DNA from 3 places in the Streptomyces sp. NPDC051684 genome. Region 3 is predicted to be linked to each of the others. Evidence: riboswitches for the same ligand, from Rfam matches in the RefSeq annotation. Region 3 holds a riboswitch; each other region holds the start of a gene.
What was found. Region 3 has a riboswitch for cobalamin ahead of ACIA8D_RS40060 (prenyltransferase/squalene oxidase repeat-containing protein). Riboswitches for the same ligand answer to the same signal wherever they lie in the genome.

Region 1 (4,597 bases), on a different contig from region 3:
GTGATAGGCGACGGGTACGGGGATGGGGACGTTGACGCCGACCATGCCGGTGTTCACACGCCGGGTGAAGTCGCGGGCTGTGTCGCCGTCGCGGGTGAAAATGGCGACCCCGTTGCCGTAGGTGTGCTCGCTGGGCAGGCGCAGGGCGTCTTCGTATGTGGCGGCGCGCACGATGCACAGCACCGGGCCGAAGATCTCCTCTTGGTAGATACGCATGTCTGGGGTGACGCGGTCGAAGAGACTGGCGCCGGTGAAGAAGCCATCCTCATGGCCAGCGAGGCTGAAGTCGCTTCCGTCGACGACCAGTTCGGCGCCCTCCTTCACGCCGTGGTCGACATAGGAGCGCACCCGGTCGACGGCTTCCCGGGAGACGAGGGGGCCGAAATCGGCCTGCGGGTCGTCACCGCGACCGATACGGAGGGTGGCGATGCGTTCCTTGAGGCGGGTCACCAGTGCGTCGGCGGTGTCCTCGCCGACGGGCACGGCGACGGAGATGGCCATGCAGCGCTCGCCCGCGGACCCGTATCCGGCACCGATCAGCGCGTCGACGGCCTGGTCGAGGTCGGCGTCCGGCATCACGATCATGTGGTTCTTGGCGCCGCCGAAACACTGGGCACGTTTTCCCTGTGCGGCAGCGGTCGCATAGACGTGGGCGGCGATGGGAGTGGAGCCGACGAAGCCCAGCGCGGCGACACGGGGGTCGGTCAGCAGCGTGTCGACGGCCTCGCGTCCACCGTTGACGACGTTGAGCACACCGGGCGGCAGACCGGCCTCCAGGAAGAGCTCCGCCAAGCGTAGGGGGACGGACGGGTCGCGCTCAGAGGGTTTGAGGATGAAGGCGTTGCCGCAAGCGAGCGCTGGTGCTGCCTTCCAAAGCGGAATCATGGCGGGGAAGTTGAACGGAGTGATGCCCGCGACAACGCCGAGTGGTGCGCGTAGGGAGTGGACGTCAATGCCGGTGCCGGCGTTGTCCGTGAAGTCGCCCTTGAGGAGGTGCGGGATTCCGGCGGCGAACTCCACTACATCCAGGCCTCGTTGGATGTCGCCGTGCGCGTCGGCGATGGTCTTGCCGTGTTCGGACGACAGCAGCCTGGCGAGCGCGTCCTTGTCTTGCTCGACGAGTGCGAGGAACTTCAGCAGGACCCTGGCTCGGCGCTGCGGGTTCCAATCGCCCCACTCGCGTTGAGCCCGATCCGCGTCGGCGATGGCGGCCTCGGTCTCGGCTCGGTTCGCGAGCGGGACGCGGGCTTGGATCTGCCCAGTATTGGGGTCGTAGACGTCGCCGTAGGATCCCGAGGTTCCCTCGGTGTGCCTGCCGCCGACGAAGTGGGTCAACTCGCGCACGGGGGCGCGGTCTTGCGTGCGGACCATGAATGCCTGCTCTCGTCAGGTGATCCGGATGGCGCGCGGCCATGACGGCACGGAGACGCGGTGGCGTACGTGCGCGTCGGGGCCGCGCGAGAGCGCGAATGGCTGCGCGGCCGTCAGCGAGTGACGATCGGGATGCGGGAGAAGTCGCGGCTGAGTCGGGCCTGTCGGGCAGGACCGCCGGGATCGTGGAAACGCACCGGTGCCATGCGTGTCAGCTCCATCCTCGTGGACAACACGGAACATTCCGCGGCCGGTATCCTGACTTCCGGATCAGCGCGCACCGCCCGCCTTCCCGACATCGATCACGTCAGTGGCGTACTGCTCGACGGCGAACTCCCCGGTCACAGTGGCGGGACCGTGCCGGACTCACACCGGCTTCCCTGCACCGCGGACCTTTCCTCGACTATATAGTTGGACGTCCTAGTAAATCCAGAGGACGTGAGGTCCCGGCGACTCGTGCCGCACACAATGGCCGGATGACTCAGCCGAGAATCCGCGTCGCCGCTTACGTCATCCGGGACGCCGCCGGCCCCGAGTTGCTGGTCTTCGACCATCTCGGCATGCCCGAAGCGGGCACACAGATCCCTGCGGGAGGCGTCAAAGCCGGAGAGGATCATCACACCGCGGTCCTGCGCGAGACCTTCGAGGAGACAGGCCTTTCGACAGCTCTCGTGGTCGGGGCTGTCGCCGAAGAGGACAAGCCCCACCCCGAGACCGGCCAACCGCGGCGTACGACGTTCTTCCATCTCCAAGTGGGACCGAGCACCCTGGATTCCTGGGTTCATCGGGTCCGAGGGGGTGGCGAGGACGACGGCATGGCTTTCGCCTGCCGATTCGTTCCCCTTCCCTTGGAACACGCTCTGGCCGACGAACAGGACACCTGGCTCAGCCACATCGAACCGGCCTGGACCACCGGTACCAGCCGGGCGTGAGCCGGCGCGCATGCTCGTCCGGCAGGGCAGATCAGCGCCGTCAGACGGCGGAGGACGGCTTCACGATGCGAAGTAGGTAGGTGTCCATGATCCATCCGTGCTCTGCGCGGGCCGCGGACCGTACCTGTCGAATGCGGTCGGAGACCTCGTTGAGTGGGCCGGCGATCAGGAGTTCGTCGGGGGTACCGAGGTAGGCGCCCCAGTAGATCCACACGTCGTCGCCCTCGACCTGGGTGAAGGACTCGTGGGCGTCGAGCATGACGACGATGTCTCCGTCGTCGTTCTGGCCCACGTCGGGCAGGCGGCGGGCAGGCGTGATGTGCACGGGCCGCCCGACCTGGTTCAGCGGGATGCGGTGACGGGCCGCGAGCGTGGAGACGCTGGTGATGCCCGGGATGACGTCGACGGTGGCGGACACCGCGCCGCGTTCCTCGATGTCGGCCAGGATGCCGAGCGTGCTGTCGTACAGGGACGGGTCGCCCCAGACGAGGAAGGCACCGGTCTGTCCGGCCGTCATTTCTTCGCGCAGCAGTCGCTCGAAGATCTCGCCCCGGCGCTCTCGCCAAGCCTGGACGGCGGCCGTGTAGTCGCCCCGGTCCATCGGCCGACGGTCCCGGCTCGGATCCTCCACCTCGACGACGCGATAGGGGCCTTCTGCGTGCTCATCGATCATGCCGTGCCGCAGGTCCGTGAGAGAGGACTTGTCGGGTCCCTTGCCGACGATGAAGAAGACGTCGGCGCTGCGGATGGCCTTGACCGCGCCGAGGGTCAGGTGATCCGGGTCGCCCGCGCCGATGCCGATGACGAGTATCCGGCGTTGCTCCGTGGTCATGCGATGCATTGTCGCAGGTGGGGTGAGGGCATCGGGGTCCGATGCTGGTCCGGTCACAGACGGGTGGGGACGGGTCGCTCGCCGGGGCCGTCGTAGGAGGCGAGTGGGCGAATGAGTGCGTTGTGCGCGAGCTGTTCCGTGATGTGCGCGGTCCATCCGGTGATGCGGCTCATCACGAAGATCGGTGTGAAGACGGGGATGTCGAAGCCCATCAGGTGGTAGGCCAGTCCGGCCGGATAGTCGAGGTTGGGGTGGATGCCCTTGTCGATGAGCATCGCCTCGCGCAGGGCGGCGTGGAGCCTGGCCAGACGGGTCGTCTCCGGGGCGGCGGCGCGCGCGACGAGCTGGTCGAGAGCGTCCTGCATGATCGGCACCCGTGAGTCCCCGTGCTTGTACACGCGGTGGCCGAAGCCCATGATCTTGCGCTTGGCGGCGAGGGCGTCCTGCAACCACTGCTGGGCGTTCTGCGGGTCCTCGATCTCGGCCAGCATGTGCATCACGGCCTCGTTGGCTCCGCCGTGCAGCGGTCCCTTCAGCGCACCGATCGCGGCGGTGACCGCACTGTAAAGGTCGGACAGTGTGGAGGTGACCACTCGCGCGGTGAACGTCGAGGCATTGAAGCTGTGCTCGGCATAGAGGACGAGCGAGATCTCGAAGCAGCGGACGACCTCCGGGGACGGCACACTGCCGAAGCACATGTGGAAGAAGTTCTCCGCGTAGCCCAGTTCCGGATTCGGCTGGATCGGTGCGAGCCCTCGACGGCGTCGCTGGTCCGCCGCCACCACGGTGGGCAGTCTCGCCAGTAGGGTGAGGGACTTGGTGCGGTTGGCTGCGGCGCTCCCGTCGTCCTCGGTGGGGTCCTCAGCGCCGAAGAAGCTGACCGCTGTGCGCAGGACGTCCATGGGGTGGCACGTGTCGGGCAGTCGGGCGAGCAGCTCGGACGTGGTGCGGTCCAACGGTCGCAGGGCACGTTCACGAGCCTGGAACTCTCCCAGTTGGCCGGCATCCGGGAGGTCGCCGTACCAGAGGAGGTAGGCGACCTCCTCGAACGTGCGTCGGGCGGCCAGGTCCTGGACCGGATAGCCGCGGTAGGTGAGGGAGTTGCTCTCCTCAATGACGGTGGAGATCTCGGTGGTGTCCACGACGATCCCGGCCAGGCCGCGGTGGATGCCTTCCGGTGTGGCGGTGGTCATGGGCGGATACCTCCGGTGGGTCAGGTCTCGGGCGGGAGTGTGAAGTCGAAGACGGCCGAGTCGAACGCCGCGTATTCCTCGTATCCGAGAAGTTCGTACAGGCGGGATCGGGTCTGCATGCGCGGCAACAGGGACTCCTGCGTGCCGTCGCTTGCGATGGCGCGCAGGCCGTCCTCGACGGCGCCCATGGCGAGGCGCAGAAGGGTGACCGGGTACAGGGCGATGTTGTAGCCGAGGTTTTCCAAGGTCTGGGTGTCGAGGAGAGGGGT
Region 2 (4,597 bases), on a different contig from region 3:
GTACGAAAAGCGCCCGGACCGCGTGGTGACCAACGACGTCGGCATCACCGAGCTCATGTTCGCGCTCGGCCTCGAGGACCGCATGGCGGGATATGTCATGCCCGCGGACAAGGGCACCACCGAAGGCCTCCCGTACAAGGACGCGTACGACGAGGTGAAGTGGCTCTCCAAGGACCGCGTCACCAAGGAGATCGCGCTCTCGGCACGCGCCGACCTCGTCTTCGCCGGCTGGAACTACGGATTCAACGAGAACACGCTGACACCGGACGAGCTGCACAAGGACGGCATCGACACGTACCTGCTCACCGAGTCCTGCCGCAACGCCCGCACCGACACCTCGCGCGGCATCATGCCGCCCCTCGACGCGCTCTACACGGACCTGGACAACCTCGGCCGGATCTTCGGCGTCGAGGACCGCGCGCAGAAGCTGATCAAGCAGTACAAGGCCACGGTCGCCGCGGTCCGCGCCAAGGCTCCCAAGAGGGCGGACCGGCCGTCGGTCTTCCTCTACGACAGCGGCCAGGACCAGCCCTTCACCTCGGGCCGCTACGCCGCGCCCGAGCAGATCATCAGCGAGGCAGGGGGCGTCAACATCGTTCACGACCTCAAGGACTCGTGGACGACGGTCGGTTGGGAAACGGTCGTGAAGCGCGATCCGGACGTCATCGTCATCAACGACTACGGGACGACGAGCGCCGAAGAGAAGAAGAAGTTCCTGCTGTCCTACCCGCCCCTGCGCAACGTCTCCGCGATCAAGCACAAGCGGATCTACACCCTGGACTACGCCGACCTCGTCGAGAGCCCGCGCAACCCCTCGGCGATCGAGCGGCTGGGCGCGTACCTGCGCCTGCACGGCGCCTCCTCCTGAGGGAACGACGCCCGGGGACAGCGCCCGTCCGGGCGATGCGGGCGATCGTGGACACCGTCAGGGTCGACGGAAGCGCGCTCGGCCGCCATCGAGGATCGACAGCGAAGTCCTCGCCCGTGCCGTGACCGAACTGACCGTCTGCGAGCAGTCGAGCAGCGCCTGCGCGGCGGGCATGCTCGCCGACAAGGACGCGGACTCCCTGCGCGAGGCGATCACCCAGAATCTGGACTGTGCGGACGTGGCCGGCACCACGTCGCGGCTGTTGCTGCGCGGGGACGACGCCCAGCGTCCGTTGATCACGGCGCAGCTCGATGCCTGCCTCATCGCCTGCCGCGACGCCCGTGACCAGTGCGGACGGCATGCGGCACACCGGGAGCACTGCCGCATCTGCTCGACGGCGGCCGAGCGGGCGGCGACGGCGTGCGAGGGACTGCTGTCGGCACTGCGCCGCTGACCGAACCTCCTGCGTCCGCCGCCGACCATCGAGGGCTTGGTCACGCAGGTCAACCCCCGGCCAGGGCCGGCAGGCACGCGATCAGGGGTGTGGCCGCGGCGAGTGCGGACTGCTTGAGCCGCCAGGCACGTCCGGACCGGCCGGCGTCGGGCGGGGAGACCGTCACCAGGCGCTCCTCTCGCCGCGCCGGGGCCCCCGCGAACGGACCGGAGCGGGCTGCCAGGCTCTCAGCCGCAGGCTGTTGGCGACGACAAGCACCGAGCTGACCGACATCGCCGCCGCGGCGAGCATCGGGTTGAGCAGACTGACCATGGCCAGCGGGACAGTGGCGGCGTTGTAGCCGAACGCCCGGACCAGGTTGGCGCGGATGGTGGCGAGCGTCGTGCGGGACAGGCGGACGGCGTCGGCCAGTGCCTCGATGTCGCCGCGCACCAGGGTCACGTCCGCGGCGCCGATCGCCGCGCCCGCGCCCGCCCCCATCGCGATCCCCAGGTCCGCCGAGGCGAGCGCCGCCGCGTCGTTCACACCGTCACCGACGACCGCCACCCGGCGCCCCTCGGCCTTGAGCACGGCGACGAGCGCGGCCCTGTCCTCGGGCAAGCAGGCCGCGTGGACCGTGTCGATGGCCAGTTGGGACGCGACGGCACGGGCCGGGGCATCCCGGTCGCCGGCGGCCAGGACCGGGCGCACCCCCAGCTGCGCCTCGGCGCCCGCCCTCAGCCAGAAGCCCAGCGTCGTCGCCGCGACGGAGTGAGGACGTCCTGGTGATGACACCCCCTCTTCCGGCACCTACACCATCTGCCATGATTCCGTTATTGCACATGACGTGCATTAAGGGGTGAGGGTCGTAGTGGACCGGACGGTCGCTGCTTCACGGAGCCGCCGCGCGGTGCTGTCGCTGGCGGGAGGCGTGGCCGTCGGGACGGCGCTGCTCTCCGGCTGCGGTGCGTCCGCGGACCAGTCGTCGTCGAAGCCGAGGCGCGGCGCGGCGGGACCATACGGGCGGTGTTCCCGGGGTTCGGCGCCAAGGAGACGCTCGATCCGCACGTGGGACGGCAGTTCATCGACCAGGCGCGCTGCAAGGCGGTCTTCGACAAACTGGTCGAGCTGGGCGACACACTGCGTCCGGTGCCACGGCTCGCGAAGAGCTGGGAGGCGAACGCCGATCTCACCGTCTGGCGCTTCCAGTTGCGCCCGGCCCGCTTCCACGACGGTCACGCCTTCGAGGCGGAGGACGTGCTGTTCTCGCTCTCCCGCATCCTCGATCCGAAGAGTTCCGAGCGGCTGGCGAAGAACTCGCTGTCCATCATCGACCTGAAGCGTTCCCGTGCCATCGGGGCCCATACCGTCGAACTCAAGCTGACCCGGCCCGAGGCGGAGTTGCCGGCGCTGCTTGCGTGCCGTCGGCCTTGCTGGCGTCGAAGTCGATCGCGGAGAGCAGCACCTGCGAGGGCGAGCCGGTCTTCGGGTCGGCGGCGCGCCGGTAGCTGTAGAGGACGTCCTTGGCGGTGACCGGCTTCACGTCGTGGAAGCGCGCCTCGCGCAGGCGTATGTGCCAGCGGGTGCCGGAGGCGTTGGACTCCCAGGACTCGGCGAGCCGCTTGCGGACCGACATGTCGTCCGCGTACGTGCCGAGCGTGTCGTAGAGGGCCTTGGCGCGGGCCTGGTCGACGAAGTTCGGTGCGACGTGCGGGTCGAGGGTCTCCTGGGAGCCGCCGGAGGTGAACGCGGCACGGAACCGGTCGCCGCCGCACCCGTCCTCGGTGTCACCACCGCACCCGGTGAGCAGCCCGGCTCCGCCGAGAGCCAGGGCACCTGCGGCGGCCAGTACCCCGCGCCTGCCGGGCTCGGGGCCTCTTCCCGCTTCTGTACAGGCATGCGTCGTCACATCGATCCTCTCCGGGGTGTCCTCGCCCCTGCTGCTGGACCGGCGACGGGTCAGTCTCCTGGCTCCCGGATCATCGCTCGCCTCCGCCTTCCCGTCCGCTCGCGCGGGCAGTGGCATGCGGGAGGACCGCTTCCCGGTCACAGTGGCGGGACCGCGCCGGATTCACACCGGCTTCCTGGTCCCCGTCGCCTCGTGCGCCCATTGTGACGTATGCGGCGGCGAGCCCGTCGGTCCGGTGGGGCCCGTGCATCCTTCGGCGGTCATTGAGGGTGCGGGGCCTGCGAGTCGTCGTGTGCCACGGGATAGGGCACGAAGGTGCTGGAGTGCTGGTCGATCCGCAGCGGCCGCCCCAGCGGCGGCGCGGCCCGCTGCGGGCATTCGAGGCGTTCGCAGACGCGGCAGCCCATCCCGATCGGGGTCGCGGCGGCGCTGCGGCCGAGGTCGAGACCGTCGGAGTAGACCAGCCGGTGCGCGTGACGCAGTTCGCAGCCGAGGCCGATCGCGAAGGTCTTGCCGGGTTCGCCCCAGCCGCCCCGGTGCCGGGTGACGGCGCGGGCGGTCCACAAGTACCGTTTTCCGTCCGGCATTTCGGCCAGTTGGACGTGGATGCGGCCGGGCGCGGCGAACGCCTCGTAGACGTTCCACAGCGGGCAGGTGCCGCCCGCGCGCGAGAAATGGAAGCCCGTGGCCGACTGCCGTTTGGACACGTTGCCCGCCCGGTCGACGCGCATGAAGGAGAAGGGGACACCGCGCAGCCGAGGTCGCTGGAGGGTGCTGAGGCGGTGGCAGACCGTCTCGTAGCCGAGCCCGTAGCGGTCGGTGAGGCGTTCGATGTCGTAGCGCACCGCCTCGGCCGCCGCGTGGAAGTCGCGGTACGGGAGGATGAGCGCGGCGGCGAAGTAGTTGGCGATGCCGATGCGGGCCAGCGAGTGGGCCGGTATGCCCGGGACGAAGTCCTCGGCCGCCTGCCGGTCCAGGTCGTCCGCGTGCTCCAGCAGGGCGAGTTGGGTGGCCATACGGAACGCGCGCTGGCCCGGGCGCAGTCGCGGCGACAGGTGCAGGGTGCGCGTCGTGTGGTCGTAACGGTGGAGGCTGTCGCCGGACTCGGTGCTGAGGCGTGTGCCGTGCCGGTCTTCCAGGCGGGCCGCGAGCGCACTGAGCACTTCTCCAGGACGGATACCGACGGAGGCGGCGACCTCTTCCGCGGCGGTGTCGATCTCGTGGAGGTAGTTCTGGCGGCGGTAGAAGTACTCGCGGATCTCCTCGTGCGGGGAGCGCGGGGCGTCGAGGCCCCGCGGGTCACGGCCGTCGTGTCCCCCGACCAGCTCGGCCAGGCGCTGGTTGCGGCGGCCGAGGTCGAGCAGGACCTGCGCGACCTCCGGCATCC
Region 3 (4,597 bases):
ACGGTGTCACGGCGGTGACGCAACCCGACGGTGTGGCGGCGCTGGTCGCCGCGTCGAGCACAGCGCCGAGCGTGGTGCTCGTGCCGGTGGTGGTGACGGAGACGGAGCAGACCTTCAGGTTTCCGGTGCCGTCGTCCACGGTCAGGGCCAGCGAGGTTGCGGTGCCAGAGGTGAAGGTGCCCTGGCCCACCCACTGCGGGGCGCCGGAGGTCGACGGCACGGGGGGTGTGGCGGTGAAGCCGCCTCCGGCGACGGCGCGCAGGCCGTCGATCGAGGCGTATGCCTGGGGAGAGGTGTCACTCGGCAGGTACTTGAAGCCGCCGCCCGGGTTGAACTGCTGGCTGATGAGGAAGTCGACCGGCGTCTTGCCCTTGGAGGTGAGGAAGTCGCCGGTCTGGGCGTTGATGCCGCAGGCGTTGAGCCCGGAGACGGCCCAGCCGTTGGAGTCGGTGTTGACGCCGAACATGGCGTCGAACGCACCGGTGTTGGCGACCAGCTTGTTCTTGAGGAAGGTCTTGGCCTGGACGATGTCGGTGTCCGTGTTGGGGACGCCGGAGACGCAGAGAGCGGCCATCGCGGCGCCGGTCATGTCGATGTCGCTCGCGGTCCCGAGCTGCCCGGCATCACCCTCGGCCTTGCCGTAGTTCCAGCCGCCGTCGTTGTGCTGGTTGGCCCGGATACGGGTGATCATCGCGTTCCGCAGAGACTGGGGGATGCGTATCTGCCCGGACGTGGTCTTCGCCCCGTTCAGAGCGAGCGCGGCGAAGACGGTGCCGTTGAAGTTGGCGGACGGGCCGAAGTAGCCCGGCTCCGCGGTCTGCCAGTAGCGGTAGATGTCGGCCACGAGGTTGCGAGAGGCGGAGACCCGGGCCGGGTCGATGCCCGCGGCGTAGGCATTCAGCGTGGCGCGCTCGTAGTCGGTGACGACGGGGGCGGAGGACGGCCATCCGCTGGTGGACAGCAGGTTTCTGTAGACCGTTCTCGCGTTCTTGGTTGTGTCCCCGCCCGGCGTGACGTCTACGGCGGCGGTGCCTGCGGAGGCGAGCGCGCTGAACGCCCACTCGTTGGAGAGACCGGACCCGGCGTACGAACCGTCAGCAGCCTGCAGGGACTTGAGGTATGCGACACCGTTCGTCTTCGACGTGGCGATCTGGGCCGGCGTCGCGGTTGCGGCGGCGGGAAGTGTGGTGAGAGCGAAGGCTCCGATGGCCGCAGCCGCGGTGATGGCGGCGTGACGGACGGAAACGGGACGTGGCATGGCGTGCTCCAGAGGTGAGGGACGCCGACCGGACCCGGCCCGGTCCCCGGTCTCGGGTGCACACGGCGGGGGAGGCCGCCGTCCGACTGCGCGTGGACCGACTTCCAACTAACCTGTGCCGCTTGGGCATTCGGGCTCGGAGCGGTCCCTCCGCCCCACACCGCTGCGCGTCAGCCCCGGACTCTCACCGGGTTCCCCCACTCGGCAGAGCGGGACAGTACCCGAGCCTCGAGCGCTCGCGCCACAGGGCGATTCTCCTGACGCTGTGATCACGATGTGCACGGCCTTGACGGTTTCTGTGAACCCGTGTTCCAATCCGCCCTGATACGCAAGTAGTTCCAGGGGAAGCCGGTCGAAATCCGGCGCTGACCCGCAACCGTAGGCCCAGTCACCGCTGGGCGAGCCGGAATGCCTGGAGCGTGTTCCACAGCAACAGACGCCGTCGCGGACTACGGCGTGGTGCGACCCGCTCCAACGCCGCCCCTCATCTGCGAGGGCGCTGCCTGGGGCGTCAGCCACGTTTGTCTCCCGTGCCGGCCAGGCATTTAGGGGGCCGTGGTGGAGACCATGGGGCGCACAGAAACGCACATACGAAGACGATTCCGGCCACTGGCTGCCGCACTGACGGGCCTGCTTGTCCTTGCCGCCGCGTGCTTCGCCTTCGTCAGCGTCGCCCAGCCCGCCTCCGCCGCCCCGGTCGGGGACTGCACCGCCACCAAGGGCGCCATCGTGGCCGTCGACTTCGCCCCCTTCGGCGGCAAGGTCGAGCGAGGCTGTGACACCAGCCCCAGCACCGGCTACGAGCTCCTGCACGATGGTGGCTTCACCACCGCCGGGACGGAACACGACGGTCCCGCGTTCATCTGCCGCATCGGCTACGGATCCTTCAACTCCGGTACGCAGTACCCGACTCCGTCAAAGGACTCCTGCGTTCTCACGCCGCCGGCCACCGCCTACTGGTCGTACTGGACCGCCTCACCGGGCCAGGACACATGGACGTACAGCCAGTACGGCGCCATGGACCGCAAGCTGAAGGACGGTGACGTCGACGCCTGGGTCTACGGCGGCACCGACATCGGCGGCACCACGGGAAAGCCCACCTTCAGCCCCGACGACGTCCGTGCCGGAGGCGGCGCGAGCCCCGACCCGAGCGGCGGGCCGACCGGAGCACCCGGCGACGTCGACGTAGCGGGAGCCGCCGCATGGCTCAAGGCGCAGCTGACCGACGGCGAACGCATCGTCGACGAAGGCGCCGACAGCCCCAACTACCTGCTCACGCTGGAGACCGCCTACGCACTGGCCGCGGCGGACGGCAGCAGCGCCACGCTCGACAAGATCACCGCCTTCTTCGCTCAGCACGTGGACGACTACGTGGCTCCCGACGGGAAGGATCAGGCGCCGGACGCGGCCGCGGTCGCCCGCCTGGCTCTGCTGGCCGAGTCGACGGAGGGCGACCCGCGCAAGGTCGGCGGGCGCGATCTGATCGCCGACCTGACCGGGAACGTCTGCGCCGCCGGTCCGGAATCTGGCGAACCGACACCCGGCTGCACCGCCAAGGGCGACTTCCGCAACGTCGACTACGCCGACGAGCAGGCCCGCGCCGTACTCGCCCTGCTGCGAGCGGGCGTGACGCCACCCGATGCCACGGTGGACCGCCTGACTCAGGTGCAGTGCACGAACGGCAGCTTCACCAGCATCCTCATCCGGCCAGGAGGCAACTGCGACGGCGACGCCGCCACCACCGGACTGATCGCACTGGTCCTGAAAAAGGTGGGCGGCCACGACGCCGCTGTCACCAAGGCACGCGACTACCTGACCAAGGCCCAGCGCGACGACGGCGCGTACGTCGCCTACACAGGCTCCACCGCCGGCGATGTGATCACCACGGCCTATGCCGCACAAGGGCTGCGCGCCCTCGGCCAGATGCAGCGAGCGGACGTCGCCGAAGGCTGGCTGTCCCGGACCCAGCTCAAGGGCGGCGGCTTCGGCTTCGACCAGGACGCCACCGACCCGACCTTGTACGCGACACCGGTCGCGATCCTGGCTGGCGTGCACACTGACCTCGCCAGCCTCACCACCAAGAGGACCGAGCCGACCGATCCGCCGACCACGGACCCGCCCACCACCGATCCGGGCGACCCGGCTCCAGGCAAGGGACCGGACCTGAAGAAGGGTGTCGCCTACCTGATCGGTGCCGCCCAGCTCAAGCAGGGCCAGTTCTATCCGACCGGTGCCGGGACGAGCCGCGCCGACTTCGGACTGACCATCGACGGCGCCTACGCGCTCGCCGCCACCGGCCTCAACAACGCCAAACTGCGCGGCGTCGTCGACTTCCTCGACAAGGCAGGCAAGGACGGGGAGAAACGCACCGTCAACGACTGGACCGGAATCGGCACCAAGTACGCGGCAGGCGGCTCCCTCGGCAAGACGGCCCTGCTCGCCGAAGCAGTCGACCGTGACCCGCGCGACTTCGCCGGCCATGATCTGATCGCCGCCCTCGACAAGGCGGTGTGCTCCGCGCCGAGCAAGGCCCCGGACCGCTCCTGCGCCGCCAAGGGCGCCTACACCTATGCCCCGTCCGTCTTCTCCCAGTCCCTCGCTGTCATGGCCCAACTCCGCGCCGGTGACAAGGAGAACGCCCAGGACCCGATCGCGTACCTGGAAAGCCTTCAGCACGACAATGGTGCCTGGCCGAGCCTCATTCCGGCCACCGGCGACTCCGACGTCGACTCCACGGCCATAGCGGCGATGGCACTCGACCTCGCGGGCGGCGACCAGGCGGACCGGGCCGTCGACAAGGCACTGAAGTGGATCGCCTCCAAGCAGCTCGCCGACGGAGGTTTCCCAGGCGCCGCAGGCAACTCCGTGAACTCAGCCGCCTTGGCCGTGCAGGGGCTGACCCTCGACAAGTCGTCGTACAAAGACGAGATCGCCTCGGCGCTGAAGTTCCTTGCCGGGCAGCAGAACTCGGACGGCGGCTTCAACGTCGCCAAGGAAGGACAGCGCGGCTCCGACCTGCGCGCCTCCACCCAGGCCGTCGGCGGTGCCACCGGGGTCTCCTTCGGGAAGCTGGAGCGCAGCCTCGACGGCACGAAGCCGCAGCCCACACCGAGCGACGGGAGCGGAACTCCCGAGATCGTGACGCCCGGTGAGAGTGGGGGAGCGAGCGGTGGAAACATCGTGGACGCCGACGGTGGCGGCGGCGCGCTTGCTTCGACCGGCGTGCAGATCGGCGTTCTTGCGGCGCTGGCCGTGCTGCTGAGCGCGGTCGGCTGGCGCACGGTCGTTGTCGCCCGGCGTCGCGGCGTCGTGGGGGAGGAGCGATGAGCCGCCTGACCC

Region 1: linked by a shared signal. The riboswitch ahead of ACIA8D_RS33935 (CoA-acylating methylmalonate-semialdehyde dehydrogenase) and the one ahead of ACIA8D_RS40060 (prenyltransferase/squalene oxidase repeat-containing protein) in region 3 are both predicted to bind cobalamin.
Region 2: linked by a shared signal. The riboswitch ahead of ACIA8D_RS27580 (ABC transporter substrate-binding protein) and the one ahead of ACIA8D_RS40060 (prenyltransferase/squalene oxidase repeat-containing protein) in region 3 are both predicted to bind cobalamin.

What each region holds. Positions count from the first base shown of each region.
Region 1 is NZ_JBITCS010000038.1:14,362-18,958, reverse strand. Features, by position in the region: gene ACIA8D_RS33935 (CoA-acylating methylmalonate-semialdehyde dehydrogenase) at 1-1,371, opposite strand, end outside; cobalamin riboswitch at 1,602-1,776, opposite strand; gene ACIA8D_RS33930 (NUDIX domain-containing protein) at 1,848-2,303, shown strand; gene cobF (precorrin-6A synthase (deacetylating)) at 2,344-3,135, opposite strand; gene ACIA8D_RS33920 (bifunctional 2-methylcitrate synthase/citrate synthase) at 3,189-4,328, opposite strand; gene prpB (methylisocitrate lyase) at 4,349-4,597, opposite strand, start outside.
Region 2 is NZ_JBITCS010000025.1:21,936-26,532, reverse strand. Features, by position in the region: gene ACIA8D_RS27605 (ABC transporter substrate-binding protein) at 1-868, shown strand, start outside; gene ACIA8D_RS27600 (hypothetical protein) at 990-1,322, shown strand; partial or broken gene ACIA8D_RS27595 (HAD-IC family P-type ATPase) at 1,485-2,021, opposite strand; gene ACIA8D_RS27590 (hypothetical protein) at 2,154-2,540, opposite strand; partial or broken gene ACIA8D_RS27585 (ABC transporter substrate-binding protein) at 2,451-2,660, shown strand; gene ACIA8D_RS27580 (ABC transporter substrate-binding protein) at 2,677-3,210, opposite strand; cobalamin riboswitch at 3,262-3,390, opposite strand; gene ACIA8D_RS27575 (short-chain fatty acyl-CoA regulator family protein) at 3,471-4,597, opposite strand, start outside.
Region 3 is NZ_JBITCS010000065.1:12,620-17,216, forward strand. Features, by position in the region: gene ACIA8D_RS40055 (hypothetical protein) at 1-1,258, opposite strand, end outside; cobalamin riboswitch at 1,383-1,456, opposite strand; cobalamin riboswitch at 1,561-1,693, shown strand; gene ACIA8D_RS40060 (prenyltransferase/squalene oxidase repeat-containing protein) at 1,826-4,585, shown strand; gene ACIA8D_RS40065 (hypothetical protein) at 4,582-4,597, shown strand, end outside.